2 regions of the Paenibacillus sp. MAH-35 genome follow, and region 2 is predicted to be linked to the other one. Evidence: predicted binding sites of a transcription regulator. Region 2 holds the regulator's gene; the other holds the start of a gene.

Region 1 (7,542 bases), on a different contig from region 2:
GAGACGCTCTGGATCGAAGGGCAGGCGAGCTTGCTGGCGGCGCATTTGCACGACGGCAAGCCTTGCCCGGTATGCGGAAGCGCCGATCATCCGAGCAAAGCGGCCGCCGGGGAGGTGATTCCGTCGCGCGAAGCGCTGCAGCAGGCGAAAGAGTCGCTGCGCCATGCGGAGCAGGAGTTCAGCGCGGCGAAGGCGCAAGCGGCGGCGGCGCGGACCGGCTGGGACGCCGGGGCGAAGGAGGCGTCCGAGCACGGCATCGAGCCGGCAGCCCTGGCAGAGCAATATGCACGGCTGGAAGCCGAGGGCAAAAAGCTTCGTGCGGAGACGGACAAGCTGAAGCAGCTTGCCGCTTCGCTGCCGGCGCTGCGGCAGGAAGAAGCCCTGCTGGACCGGAAGCTGGATGAGCAGCAAAAGGGCAAGGACGATCTTCAGCAGCGCCAGCAGCAGCTTGCGGTGGAGAGCGGCTCGAAGCAGTCGCTGCTCGCGAAAGAGCTGGAGCGCATTCCGGAGGAGCTGCGGTCGCCGGATCTGCTGGAGCGGCGGATGAAAGCGCAAAGCGCGTTCGTCGCCAAGCTCGAAGCAGCCTGGAAGGAAGCGCAGCAGCGGCTGCAAGCGGCGCAGACGAAGCTCGCCGCCGAGAAGGCGGGCGAAGTCCAGATGGCCGCGCAGCTGGAAGAAGCGGAGAGCAACCTGCGGCAGGCCGGGGAGCGGTTCCGGCTGGAGCTGGCGGAGAGCGGCTTCGCTTCGCCGGCCGAATATGTGGAGGCGAGGCTGGCGGAGGCGGAGCGCCTGGCGCTGCGCGAACGGATCGAGGCATTCCGCCAATCGGTCGCGGCGCTGGCGGATCAGATCGCCGAGCTGGAGCGGGAGCTTGCCGGGCGCGAACCGGCCGACACCGGCGCGATGAGCGCAGCGCTGGCGGAGCAGAAGCGCGAGCTGGAGCAGGTGCTGGCCGAGATTCAGACGGCCGAGCGGTACCGCCAGGAGGCCGAGCGGCTGAGACGGTCGATCGAGGCGGCGCAAGGCAAAGCCCGCGAGCTCGAAGAGCGTCTCGAGCAGGTGATGGACCTGTACCAGATGATCAAAGGCGACAACCCGCTTAAGATATCGTTTGAGCGATACATACTGATCGAATATTTGGAGCAGATCTTGCAGGCGGCAAATGCCCGGCTATCGAACTTGTCCAACGGACAGTTTATGCTGCAGCGCAGCGACCGCTTGGAGAAGGGCGGCAAGCAAAGCGGCCTTGGACTCGACGTTTACGATGCTTATACGGGGCAAAACCGCGATGTCAAAACGTTGTCCGGCGGCGAGAAGTTTAACGCTTCCCTATGTCTGGCGCTGGGGATGACCGATGTCATCCAGTCTCATCAGGGCGGTGTCACGATCGAAATGATGTTTATCGACGAAGGCTTCGGCTCGCTGGACGAGGAATCGCTCGGCAAAGCGGTCGCCACACTGGTCGACCTGCAAAAGGCGGGCCGGACGATCGGCGTGATCTCTCACGTGCAGGAGCTGAAGGACGCGTTCCCCGCCGTACTCGAAGTGCGCAAGACGAGGGAAGGGTATAGCCGCACGGAGTTTGTGTTAAAATAACCGGCTCGCCGTTACCCGGGAAACCGGAACATCAAAGATCGCCCCCGCTGTGATGGCAGCGGGGGCGATTTTTGGCTTACCGTTCAGGTTACGCGTTCAGTGGTGTGTGAGTGCCGCCGAGCGTTCCGCCTTTCGTTTTTTTGTCTTTTTTGAAGTGAGCAGCGGCTTTGTGAAGTAGCGGCATCAGGTAGTAGTCGACTCCGTATTTGCCGGCGTTCGTTCCGCCGACCAGGACGATCGTACCGATCAGAACCATCCAAGGGTTGGTGCTTACCGTTCCGGCGAAGAGGAACATGAAGTTCATCATCAGTCCGAAGAAGGCGGCGGCTGTCGTCAGGGCCCCTACGATAAGGCCGAGTCCGACCAGGAACTCACCGAGCGGGATCAGGAAGTTGATCAGTTTCACGTTCGGCATCGCAAAGTTGTCAAGGAACGCGGTGAAGGTCGGGTACATCGCGCCGCCTGTCGCTTTATCGACTACCGGCTTGGCAATGGCGTTTTTCAGGAACCCTCCGGCGTCGAACCCTCCGGTCAATTTCCCCCAGCCGGCTGTCATCCAATCCCAGCCAAGGTACAACCGGATGATAAGCAGCATGGCAGCGGCGTAACGATTTTCTCTCCAAAATTTGAACAACATGGTAATCAGCTCCTCATGGGATTATAATGTGAACTTTTTCACAATCTAGGGTGTAAAAAAGGTTTTGGATCGATGTTGATGTTGAATGAATTGCTGTTATACTCTTGCACCGTTGGCGTGAACCTTTCTAGTTCCGAGAAGATTCACTTATCGGTCGGTTTTCGCTGTCGGCTGGATCGGGATCGAAGCATGGCCGGTTTCAAGTGCCGCATGACGCATCTTCCTTTCTTGTGCGCTCTTCTCGCCGGTGATAGGCTTGCTGTTTGCTTTGTGGGTATCACCTGCTTGTTTTTTCGCTTTCTTTGGTTTTCCTTTCCACGTCTTTAATGTACCACATGTTTTGCGAATAACATGTGATTTAAATCACAAGGGTAAACCTTTTTTGAAAATAATTTTGAACTCCGCTTCAGCGAGGCTTTGGGATACGAAACGGGCCCGGCGGCTTAAAAAACTGGGGAAAATAAAAGATGTCGGAGGTGAGTCTTGCATAGGTTTAATTATTTGGGCCCCCTTACCCGATCGCTTCCCCATCCGCTTCACTGGCGGAAACTAATCGCATAATGGCCTATTGGTCCTATTGAACAGAGGCTTTATAACCAAAAACAGCCAAAGAAAGGATAGATTTTCTTGGCCGAATGGATTATGATGGGGAATATAGTCGAAAAGGCAAACTTATCGAAAGGTAGGGACGCAAAGCTGCAGGCCTTCCGGTTGTAAACCGATGGCGGCTGGGCTGCCGAAGCATAGGGAAATTTTATAATTCACGTTATAAAACCGGTCCTGGCTTCTTTGAAGTTGGGATTCTTTTATGCGTCTGTCATTTGGCGACTGTAGCTTCCGCAATGTAAGCGATTTCTTCACTATTTTCGAGGAGGAGTATCCGGATATGCGGTACGACCGATATGAAGACTTGATCGGAAAAAAACTGCTACATAATGTGATAAGCGCCAAGGGAATGATGCTCATTCCTGTGGATACGCTTCTTACCGAAGGACATATCGAGAAGCTGCAAAACTTCCAAATCGATTTGTTTGATATTCGCGCCGTACCCGTCGAGCCGAAGGAAGATTCCAGACTGGTATGGAAGGAAGATCAGCCTGCTGCGGAGTTGGCCAAGCAAGCTGCCGAGGTCAGGCCAGCGGCGGACAATACGGTCGAGTTTGTAAAACGGGCGGATGCCAAAATGCAGGAAATTGAGAAATGCGTTTTGCATACCGGAACTATTCCTGTTTCCGAAATGGAGTCCAACTTACTGCCGGCGATTATGGGAGCGACGCAAAACCGAAACATCTACAAGCTGTTCGCCGAGCTGAAGGCGGAGGGCGATTTTCGCTTCAAGCATAGTATCGGCACTGCGTTTATCGCCGCGATGCTGGGACGCTGGCTGCAGCTGGAAGAGAAGGAAGTGTCGACTCTGGCGATGGCCGCCAGCCTGTGCGACATCGGTACGGTCAAGCTTCCCAGCGCTCTGCTGAACAAAACGACGGAACTGGCGCCGCACGAATTCGAGATTATGAAACAGCATACCGTCATCGGATACGAGCTGCTCAAAGAGTCGGAACTCGATCCCCGCGTGGCGCTTGTCGCCTTGCAGCATCATGAGCGTGAGGACGGCAGCGGTTACCCGTCCAAGCTCAAAAGCGCGGATATCCACCTGTTCAGCAAAATCGTCGCTTTAGCGGACGTATACTTAACGATGACGACCGATCGCCCGGGGTGCCCTGCACTTCCTTTTTATGAGGTTATTCAGAAGCTGCATGCGGATATATTACAGAACCGGTTCGATTCGAAGATCGGCATGACGTTCCTGAATCGGCTGATGTCCGCCCAGGTCGGAAGCGAGATCATTTTAACCGATGAACGGCGGGGGAAGATCGTGCTGATCAACGCCAATTATCCGACCAGTCCGCTCGTATCGCTGGATACCGAATTTATCGATCTGAGCAAAACAAGCGCGCTGAAAATTAAAGAAATCGTAGGCTAGCCGGGACTCTGCCTATCTAGAACCGTTCGTTCCGTCCCGTCTCCGGTCTGGCTATGGTATAATAGCAGCATTCTGCTCGGAAGATAAGAAAAGGAACGGGGGATCTGCGATGCTGCCACTTGTATCCGTATTAACGCCGACTTATAACCGGCTTGGCGAGCTAGGGGAACTGCTGGAGGCGGTCAGCCGCCAAACCTATAAACGGCTGCAGGTAGTCGTCGTGAACGACAACGGCGTCCCGGTCGAGCCGGTTTGCAGCTTGTATCCGGAGCTGGACATTCGGATCGTAAACCTGGAGACGAACCGGAAGCATGTGCGGGCACGCAATATCGGGCTCCAATACGCGGATGGGGAGTATATCATGCCTTGCGATGACGACGACCTTCTTGTCCCTTCCCATATCGAGACGATGATGAAGCATATAGTGGGCGCCGATATGGTGTTCTCCGATGCCGAGATCGTCAATTTGGTATGGCAGGACGGTGCGCGGGTTCCTGCGCATCGTATGGAATTTGCGTACGAACACGATTTGGCCGCTATGCGTTTGTTCTCCACCTTCGTCCCGTCAGGCAGTCTGTACCGCAAAATAGTGCATGAGTCTGTCGGTTCGTTCGACGAGCAAGTGTATCATTACTGGGACTGGGATTTTTTCCTGCGCGTCTCCGAGAAGCATCGTGTCAAGCGGGTGCCGATCGCCGGCGTGTTGTACGCTTTCTCGCAGGATGGCGGCAACTTGTCCGGTCAGCTTGAGGATATGAAGCCCTACTTAAACCAACTGTCGGCCAAACACGGACTGGGCGAGCTGCCAACGAAAAACTTTTTCCTGCTCCTTGAGGAACCGGAGGTTCAAAGCCGGCGTACCGGTACGACCGTCTTGTGGGACGGTAAGCCGTTCCGCTCGAGATACGCGGCTATCGGCAAAAGATAGAGAATATAGGCGGGATCGAAAGTTAAGGCGGAGATCAAGCTGTTCCTGAAAAGGTGACGGCTGTCTCCGCTTTTTTGCGCACAATCGGGTCAATCAACGAAAGCTAGACAAACGGTTCGATCACTTGTGGCCTGACAGCCGGATTAAGCCGAGAATAACCGTCTGTCAGCATCCGCCTGCAGCTTTGTACACGGACCAGCGTTCCGATTACGTAGGTATACCCGGTGTGATCCGTACGAATCGTTTCTTCCCAAGCCGGAGGCAGCGTATCGATTGTGGTGCCATCCGCTCTCGTCTGTACGGCCGGTTCGGAATCAAGAACCCGTTCTATCCGGATTCCTTGAAGCAGCGCCTCGTGAAGCAGTCGTTCGGCGAACTCGCCTTTGCCCAGCAGCATCACGCTCTGAATCCCTTCCCGTCGCAGCTTGTTCATCGTGTTAAATGCGATAACGGCGCTGCCATAGGCGTCCCGCAACCGCAAAAACGATACGTACAGCCGGTACGGCTCGCTCCGCGTTACGAGGCCTTGAGGCCAAAATACGTTGGTCGTATCCGGTCCGAAGCTGCTCAGATCGATCAGGTAATCCCCGCCTCGCGTCTCCCATTCGACCGATAGCGGCTCGCATAGCCGGATCGTCTGCACCCCGCCGAAGTTATCCTGATGGACCAGATCGCCAAGTCTGGACGCTTCCTCCGGTGTCGGCATATCCAGCACGCGGTGCAGCGGCAGGCTCCACTCGAGCGGATTGCCGGCAGCGGCTGTCAAGCCGGGCTTTGCTTGTTGCCAGACGCTGTACCAGCTCTGGAACGCCATCACGCCCGCTTGGCAAGCGCGCTTATATTCCAGCTGTTCGGCAGGAATGTTCAGCTTGGCCGTCACGGGGACGATCGAGCCGTCATCGTTTCTCTCGTAACGGACGGTCGAGCCGAAATCCCCCATCATCAGCTCTTCGATCAGTCCCGGACTGCGCGCGAACCGCCGGGCGATACCGCCTTCCGTGTCGGGGCCGATCCAGCAGCGTATATCTGTCCCGCGAAATAATTGCAGCGCGGCGCGCTCCGTGCCCACGGCGAGCAGATGGATGGAATCGCCTTTTCGGCGTTCAAGCGTATAAGCCGCATCGATGGCGGCCTGAATCGTCCCGTTAAAGCCGAGATCGACGGTAATTAACCGGTCCGGGCTGCCGCATTGCTGCCGGATATGCTCCAGCAGCCGTTCCCGCTGCGTACGGATGGACCGGAGCGCAAGCTGTCTGGCGTAAGGCTGCAGCAGCAGACGCCGGAGAGTGTCATGCCAAGAACGATCGTTAGTTTCTCCGGACCGTACGGAGTGCAGTTCCTCCACCGGCGTGGACAGCAAGTCCGCGAGTACGGGAAATTCGGCGGTCAGCGAAGCCGCTTCGACTCCGAGCATATGGAATACTTCACCAACCGTTATATGGCCGAGCCCCAGTACTTGATCAAGCTCCCGGTCGGTAAAATCGTTCATGGAAGCGAGCAGCGTAGCTTGTCTCGAGACATACAGCGGCTGGACGCTTATGGACAGTCCCCGTCTGCGTACCGCCCTCTCCAGCGCCGGCCCCAGCAGGTGCGCTTCTCTCATAAGCGGATGGATCTCCCGCCGTCCCGCTGCGACGCACTGGTCGATCACCCAGTCGCAGAAGCCTTGAACGAACGGCCCGAGTATCTCTGCGCCGAAGCGGTAAAAAAACGAACGAGCACCAGCCTCCAACGAATCAAGCGCGGGCTCTTCCACGCTGTTTCTATCTTCTTCGGTATGAAAAACCGATGCGGGCATTGTCGCCCCAGCCAGCTTCCGGACCGCGGCGATCGCCGGAAGGACGGGGCCGTGCCGCACCGACTCCCAATGGAACGGGCTTTCGATCGTCTCCGGAATAAGCGTGTAGTGAATGGCGGCGATTCCCCGTCTGGCCGCACCTTGAACGTCGGCAGCCTCGTTATCTCCGATATGAACGATCTCTGTGCGGTTTATGTCCGGGAACACGCTCATCAGCGAATCGTACAGACGGCCCGAACGTTTCCCGAATCCTTCCTCGGAAGAGACGAGTACGGCATCCAGCAGCGAGACGTCCATACCGTTAGCGGTCAGGAAGGACGCGATCTGTTTGCCTGATAAATACATATCGCTTAATAGGGCGACGCCGATGCCGCTGTCCTTGCAGAAACGGATCAGCGAAGCGGCATACGGATTGACGAAGATCAGCTCGCGTTCCGTTTCGAGCTCAAGCTGCAGGAGCCGGGTCCGGTCGCCGAGCTGTACGGGCATATGATCGTAGATCCGTTCCAGCGTCGTTTCTCCGAACCCGGAGACGTCCTGTTCGCGGGCGAGCTTTTCGGCGGACATCCGAAGTGCGCGAAACTGTGCGGCGGTTGTCG
Region 2 (7,542 bases):
GTAAATTTGGCTTCATTCGGCCACATTTTCTGCTCCAGCCATACTTGGAGCGCCAGATCGTCCCCGTACCCGCGCAGCAGCGACATCGCGGCATGGCAATGGGTATTGACGAGTCCGGGCATGTACAATTTGCGGCTTCCGTCCACAATTTCGTCGAATTGCTCCGCCGGGTCGCGCTCCTGTTCGCCCAAATATACGATTTTGTCGTCCTCTATAATCATGCAGCCGCGGACAACCGGTGCTTCTTCGGTTACGGTGACGAACGTGCCGTTCCGGATCAACGTTTTTGCCATCATCAATCAGCCTTTCGGTTCGGATTAGAATTTCCATTTAAAAGTTCGTGGTCACGAATAACATACCGTTACAAATGTACCTCTTCGGACAGTCAAAATCAAGCAACCCAGCTCTGTTTTGAATGTCCCGCGCAATTAGTTCGTTCAATCGATTGCAATTGACCGTCCGGATATGATAATTTTAATTTTGTGTTAAGGAACGACAACTTTTTTCAACATCCGACATTGGGGGTCATAAGCTTGATGATTTTCAATAAAAAGGGCGAGATCGATTTTCTGAATCTGCTCATTCAAGGCGCGGAAAATACGCTGAATGGCGCACACATGTTCCGCAGCGCCATGATGGGGAATCAGCCGCCAGCCACTTACTTCGGTAAACTGAAAGAGATCGAAGAAAAGGGCGATTCGTTAACGCATGAAATTTTCAAAGGCTTGAACAAAGTATTTATCACGCCGCTTGACAGGGAAGACATTATGGAGCTTGCGGTTCGGCTGGACGATGTCATGGACGGGATCGAAGCCTCGATGGCGAGATTCGATTATCTGAACATTACGTTCACGAATCAATATATGAAGGATTTCTCGGAAGTCCTCGTCTCCTCGTGCGAGCATCTGCTCGAAGCGTTTAAGCTGTTGTCCAAGAAGAAGTACATGCAGATCCAGGAGCATACGGTACATATCAACAGCCTGGAAAATGAAGGCGACCGGCTGATGCGCGAAGGGATTCGCGAGATTTTCACCAGCCCGACCGACCCTTACCACGACTTTAAGCTCAAGGAGCTTTACGAACGGCTCGAACAAACGACGGACGCTTGCGAGGACGTTGCGGATATATTGGGAAGTGTCGTACTGCGCTACGCTTAATCCACCTGTTAGGAGAAAATCATGCTGACCCTGATTATCTTTATTGTCCTGTTGGCGCTCATATTCGATTTCATCAACGGCTTTCACGACACGGCCAACGCGATCGCCACTTCGATCTCGACACGGGCGATGTCACCGCGGTTTGCGGTGCTGTACGCAGCCTTTCTTAACTTTGTCGGCGCCATGCTGTCTTCGGAAGTAGCCAAAACAGTCGGCGGAAGCATCGCCAATCCGGCGGAAATCGAAAATGGCGTTCAGGTCGTCATAGCGGCCCTTATAGCGGCTATCTTCTGGAACCTGCTCACCTGGTATTACGGCATTCCTTCGTCGTCCTCCCATACTTTGATCGGCGCGCTCGCAGGAGCGGTTATTGCCGGAGCCGGATTCCAATCCCTTCATATGGAAGGTTTCCTGAAAATTGTTTATATATTGATTTTGTCGCCTGTCATCGCTTTTGCCGTAGGTTTCATCATCATGTTTCTGCTTAAATACATCATCCTTTTCAGCGGCAACAAATCGCGGTCGAAGCTGAACCGGGTGTTCCGCTCGTTCCAGGTCGTATCGGCCGGACTGCTGTCGTTCAGCCATGGGGGCAACGATGCCCAGAAAGCGATGGGCATTATCGTCTTCGGTCTCGTCGCCGGCGGCTTTCAGACGACGCTGGATGTCCCAATCTGGGTCAAAATATCCGCCGCGGCGGCAATGGGTCTCGGAACTTCCATCGGCGGCTGGCGGATTATCAAAACGGTCAGTAAAAAGATTATGAAGATCGAGCCGGTTAACGGCTTCGCTGCGGATCTGAGCTCCTCGATTATTATCCAGACGTCGACCTTTATCGGACAACCTTTGTCGACGACACACGTCATTACGTCGTCCATCATCGGTACGGGCAGCGTCATCCGGTTTAAGGACGTCAAGTGGGGCACGGTCGGACGGATGATCATGACATGGGTCATCACGATCCCGATCAGTATGGTGCTCGCTTTTCTTGTGTACAAGGTGTTGTTCTGGCTGTTTTAGAGTCATGATGCGGGCTGTTCCCTTCCCTGGGAGCAGCTTCTTTTGTTTGTTGAGGGAAGCCGGGGTTATTGGATCAACACTCACTCTTCGCTTTTTTCTTTTTCCCTATGCGATAACAGATTTCCAAACCCAAATATAAAAAGAAAGACTCCTCCGCTTGAAGCGGATGGAGTCTAAGAAAACGGTAAAGATGGAACAGATCAGCGCATGCGGTTAAGCAAGCACCGTATGGTGACGCCAAGCACTGCGCACAGGGAGCTGCGCGTCTATGCTCACACGGCCAGCGTCAGATGCCGCCTTCGATAGATCGCCAGCGCAATTCCTAAGACAGCGAATTCGGCAACCGTATGTGTAAATCCATAGCTGACGAGCGGAAGCGGCATCCCTATCAGAGGAACGAATCCGATCGACATCAGAACATTGTAACCCAGCTGAAAACCGAGGATCGTAGAAATACCGGCAAGAAGCGTCCGGCCGAACGGATCGGATACGCTGCAGGTCGAACGGATCAGCGCACCTATAAATCCGGCGCATCCCAAAGCAATGACAATTCCCGCAAGCCATCCGAATTGATGGACCAGAAATACGTATACCATGTCGTTATGCGCTTCCGGCAGACGTAAGGACGTATGTGCGCCGTTTCCGAACCAGCCTGCCGACTGCAAAGCCTTTTGAATCTGAACATTCATATATCCGGCGCCAAGCGGGTCCCGGTTCGGATCGAGATACATGCTCCATTTATCCACTAGGTACGGTCTGGATTGCACGGCGACGACAAGAAAAGTGCCGAGCGGCAGCAGCGTTTGTGCGATCACCCGTTTCCATTTTCCTGTAACCGAGCCAGCCATGACCAGCAGGGCAGTTAAGTACAGAACAAGACCCGGAATTTTTCCCAGACTTCCGTAGAGCAGCAGCGGCACCAGCACCAGAATCGCTGCCGTAGTCAGCCAAAAGTACGGCTTTTTCGCACGTTCGATCAATATCCCCGGAGCCGCTGCAATCCATAAATAGGTGCTTAACCAGGCCCAATCGAGGCTGATCCAGCCTAGATTGATGTACGTCGGCGAGCCGTTTACGGCGGCTCCAAACCAATGACAGCCGACCATCCCGCCAGTTGCGGCGGCATAAAGCGCCCAGCTGTATCTTTGTATCGCACGTGGTTGAATGAAGTACAGGAGGCCCATAATCAATAAACCGCAAGCGACGGAAACCAGCTTTTTTTCTCCTAAAGGAAACCGAACCGTCATACTGTTATCGATATGATACATCGCGAATACACCTAATACCGCAAATAACAGTCCCCCGATCATGAGCGGCCAATTCATTCTAGGTTTATGTACCGCATGCAGATCTTTACCGACCTTGACCGGATCTCCCATTCGCCCGATCGCATACCGTACGGCTTCCTCCCGGTGATGACCCGCTTCCTCCCGTTCCATCACCAGTTCCTCCAGATGGCTCTCGAGTTCTTTGCGAATATGCGGGTGGACTTCCTTCGCTTTAATCTGTGCGCATACGGAGCGGAGATAACTCCGAATCAATTCGTGATCCCGAATCATGGTTAAGCTCTCCCCTCCTTTAATACGAGATCGACAGCGCTGCGGAATACGTTCCATTCCGACTTTTTATGCTCCAGCTGTTTCTGGCCCGGCGGTGTGATCCGGTAATATTTCCGCTTGCGGCCGTTCACCTCGTTCCAGTAGGCGTCCACCCAGCCTTCCGCTTCCATCGCGTGTAGAATCGGATACAAGGTACCCTCCTTCAAAGCAAATACGCCTTCCGACCTGCGTTCCAGCTCCTTCAACAGCTCGTAGCCGTACAGATCGTGGCGGTTCAGCAGCGCCAGTATCATCGTGCCCGTGCTGCCCTTGAGCAGTTCTTTGTTCAATCTGTCGCCTCCTCTGTACCTAGGTATTCTATACATAGATTTACTATGCATATGTTTACTAGGTATAAGTGTACAATAGGTGTTCCTATTTGTCCAATGGACGCTTCCTTCCACATACAAAACACGCTAACGCGCAATTTCATACACCTCCTTCCGGCGGTATCCCTAAAGATAAGTACGATTATTTCGTCCGAACAGTCAATTTGCGATTTTTTGAGCCTACATAGAAAAAAGACCTCAGCCTCCACTATACTGTGGAATTTGAGGTCCTTTTGTTTGGAAATCGGGACGTTCCCGTGTCATGTGAACACTTTGGGACAGCCCTTCTTACTCCGAAATCTCATCCTTTCCCTATCAGAAGTCCCTATAATGGAGTGCGGCTGATCCGGACGGTCCTTTGACGTGCAAACCCATTACGTTGGTGCGTGGAAGATAACGGGAGCCTTCGCTCCAGCCGGTCGTTGATGAGGTTATGCGGGAATAGCTCGACTCCAAGTGCAACCAATCCCGTAAACTAGTTTCTTGCGAACCGAGCGCGTTTGGGCTTCGCTGTGACGACATGCGGATGGGCTACCTAACCATACGATAAGCAACGATAAGCAACGATAAGCAGCTAGCGACACATTAGCCGCCCCGACAAGCAAGGGGTGCCCTTACCCGCTTTAGTTATGGGGAAGAGCCTCAACCTTCCGATCTTTTTAAAAATGCCTGCGTCTCCGCAGGCATCCGCAACTCCACACTCCGTCTGTGACCATCAGCAGCCTCGCCTTGCCTCAATCCAAATAATAAGCCAAGCTCTGCAGCTCGGTCGTAAAATCCGCATGATGAACGCGAATCTCGTTCGGCACCTTAATAATGACCGGCGCGAAGTTAAGAATCGCTTCCACCCCGGCGTCAACGAACTGGTTGGCGACCAGTTGCGCTTCGAACGCCGGGACGGTAATGATGCCGATCCGCACCTTGTGCTCCCGGACCGTCTCGTTAAGCACCGTCATGGGCTGGACAGTCAAATTGTTAATATGCTCGCCGAGCTTGTCCGGAGAGCTGTCGAAGACGGCTACGATCTTCATATTGTCTTTCAGGTAGGCGTTGTAATTGCACAAAGCCCGGCCCAGGTTTCCGGCTCCGACCAGAATGACCGGAATAATCTGGTCCAGCTTTAAAATTTGGCGGATTTTCTCGATCAAATAGACGACGTCATAGCCGATCCCTTTTTTGCCGAATTCCCCGAAGTAAGCCAAATCTTTGCGGATCTGCGCCGGATTCAAATCGAGCTTTTGGCCCAGATCCTGCGACGAGACCATCTGCACGTTGCGCCGGCTAAGCTCATTCAAAAAACGAAGATAAACCGGGAGACGGCGGACGACCGCCTCCGAAATTTTCGGTGTCTTCATCCGTTTTCCTCCCCCATCCAATCTGATATTCGCGGTACCAACTGCTGTGTGCTCAAATGTTCGATTTTCGGACCGGGCAGCGAATACAAAAAGTTGCGGCCATAGGAGGTTTCCAGTACACGCGTATCGTAAATCACGACGACACCGCGGTCTTTAGCCGTCCGAACGAGACGTCCGAAGCCTTGCTTGAAGCGGATGACCGCCTGCGGCACCGACAGCGCCGTAAACGGGTTCAGGTTGTTCTTTTTCAGCTGCTCGCTTTTGGCTTCGACCAGCGGGTGATTCGGAGGCTGGAACGGAAGTCTGACGATCGCCAGACAAGTCAGCGCCTCCCCCGGAATGTCGACGCCTTCCCAGAAGCTGCTCGTGCCCAGCAGAACACTGGACGACTGCGAGCGGAACATCCGGATCAGCTTGCTGCGGTTGCCGCTGTCGACGCCTTGGCCGAGCACCTGAATGCCGCTCGGCTTCAGCCGCTCCTTCAACTCCGGATGAATTTGCTTCAGCATCCGGTGCGAAGTGAACAGGACGAGCATCCGGCCCTTCGTCTCCTTCGCCACATCGGCCAAAGACCCGACAAGCGCCCCGAGGAACACTTCGTCCGCCGTCGCCCCTTTGACGCTAGGGAAATCCCGCGGAATCAGCACAAGCGCTTGCTTGCGGTACTGAAACGGCGATGCAAGCTGCACCGTCTTCACCTTCTCGGTATCCGACAACGGCTGCAAGCCCAGCTGCGAGGCGCTGTATTGAAACGTTTTGTTAACCGTTAAAGTCGCCGACGTTAATACGACACTGTCCTTCGCCTCGAAGAAGTGCTGCTTGAGCAGATGACTGACGTCGAGTGGCACGGCAAACACCTGGAGCGACTTGCTCTTGAAGTACGGAGCGGCCTCAAGCCAGTACACGTAATGCGGATCGGGCATCTGCATAAAGAACCGGAGCACGTCCCGGTGCCGCAGCAACGCTTTCACCGACCCCGACAAGTCTGTCAGCACGCTGCTCGTCGCAAACTCGTCGGTTTCCTCCTTCAGCTCGGTAACAAGCCGTTCCAGCTTTTTGCCGATCTCGGTCGCTTCGAGGTAAATGTTCTCTTCGATCACAAGCAGCGAGCTCCACGCCTTCGGCAGCGCTTCCGGCTTGAGACGGAGCACGAGTTGTCCGCTCTCGGTCCCTCCGCCGTCGTTGCGCTCGGAGACGAACATATACAGCAGCTCGGTCAGCTTGTCCCACTCTTCCTTAATGCGCACCATGCGCGGATAAACCGACTCGATCGTCTGGTTCCAGTCAGCGGCCTTTTGCTCCGAGCCGCGCTGCAGCCTGAACTGAAGCGAGGGCAGCTGGCCGTTCTTCGCATCCTTATACAGCCACAGCAGCGTGTTTACCAGGGAGGCATAATGCAGATCCATCCCCAGATGTTTGCTCGCCACTTCCTCGAAATGATGCGCTTCATCAATGACGAGCTGCTTGTAGGCCGGCAGAAGCCGGTTTTCCGCCTGAATATCGGTAAACAGCAGCGAATGATTAGTAATGACCACGTCCGCAATATTCGCTTCATTACGGGCGCGGTGGTAAAAACATTTTTTGAACCAGGGGCACATCCGGTTCAGGCACGAATCGGTGTCGCTGCCGACCGTCTGCCAAAATTCGGCCCCGCGCCCGGCGAAATACAGTTCCTCGTCGTCTCCGTGGTTCGTCTCCGAAAGCCATACGACCATCTGGGCCGCGGTGATCCGGTCTTCCTTCTCGCTGGCAAAGTCGCGGTTGTACAGCTTCTGCTCGAATTTGCGCAGGCATAAATAATGGCTCCGCCCCTTAAGCACGGCCGCCCGGAACGGTACCGGAAATATATCCTGAAGCAGCGGGATGTCCCGCTGACGGAGCTGCTCCTGCAAGTTGATCGTGTGGGTGCTGACGATCACTTTCTTGTCTTCCTTGATGCCGTGGTACAGGGAAGGAATCAAGTATCCGAGCGACTTTCCCGTGCCGGTTCCCGCTTCCACCATCAGATGGCGGTCGGACGAAAACGAGCTCTCCACCTCGCGGATCATATGCTCCTGCGCTTCGCGTTCTTCGTAGTGCTCGA

What was found. The regulator Rex, encoded in region 2, represses fermentation and respiration genes when NADH is low (regulators of the CRP and FNR family bind a similar motif). The targets are predictions, from matches to a motif close to TTGTGAAATATTTCACAA.
Region 1: the regulator Rex is predicted to act here: its motif matches at 2,260-2,277, upstream of AC3Y2E_RS01885 (DoxX family membrane protein).

What each region holds. Positions count from the first base shown of each region.
Region 1 is NZ_JBYUPU010000002.1:6,423-13,964, reverse strand. It holds gene AC3Y2E_RS01890 (AAA family ATPase) at 1-1,596, shown strand, start outside; gene AC3Y2E_RS01885 (DoxX family membrane protein) at 1,685-2,233, opposite strand; cyclic di-GMP riboswitch class I at 2,889-2,974, shown strand; gene AC3Y2E_RS01880 (HD-GYP domain-containing protein) at 3,120-4,217, shown strand; gene AC3Y2E_RS01875 (glycosyltransferase family 2 protein) at 4,327-5,145, shown strand; gene AC3Y2E_RS01870 (HAD family hydrolase) at 5,249-7,542, opposite strand, start outside.
Region 2 is NZ_JBYUPU010000008.1:185,424-192,965, forward strand. It holds gene AC3Y2E_RS11330 (amidohydrolase) at 1-293, opposite strand, end outside; gene AC3Y2E_RS11335 (DUF47 domain-containing protein) at 537-1,157, shown strand; gene AC3Y2E_RS11340 (inorganic phosphate transporter) at 1,179-2,177, shown strand; gene AC3Y2E_RS11345 (FtsW/RodA/SpoVE family cell cycle protein) at 2,450-3,736, opposite strand; gene AC3Y2E_RS11350 (PadR family transcriptional regulator) at 3,739-4,101, opposite strand; gene AC3Y2E_RS11355 (redox-sensing transcriptional repressor Rex) at 4,839-5,459, opposite strand; gene dinG (ATP-dependent DNA helicase DinG) at 5,456-7,542, opposite strand, start outside.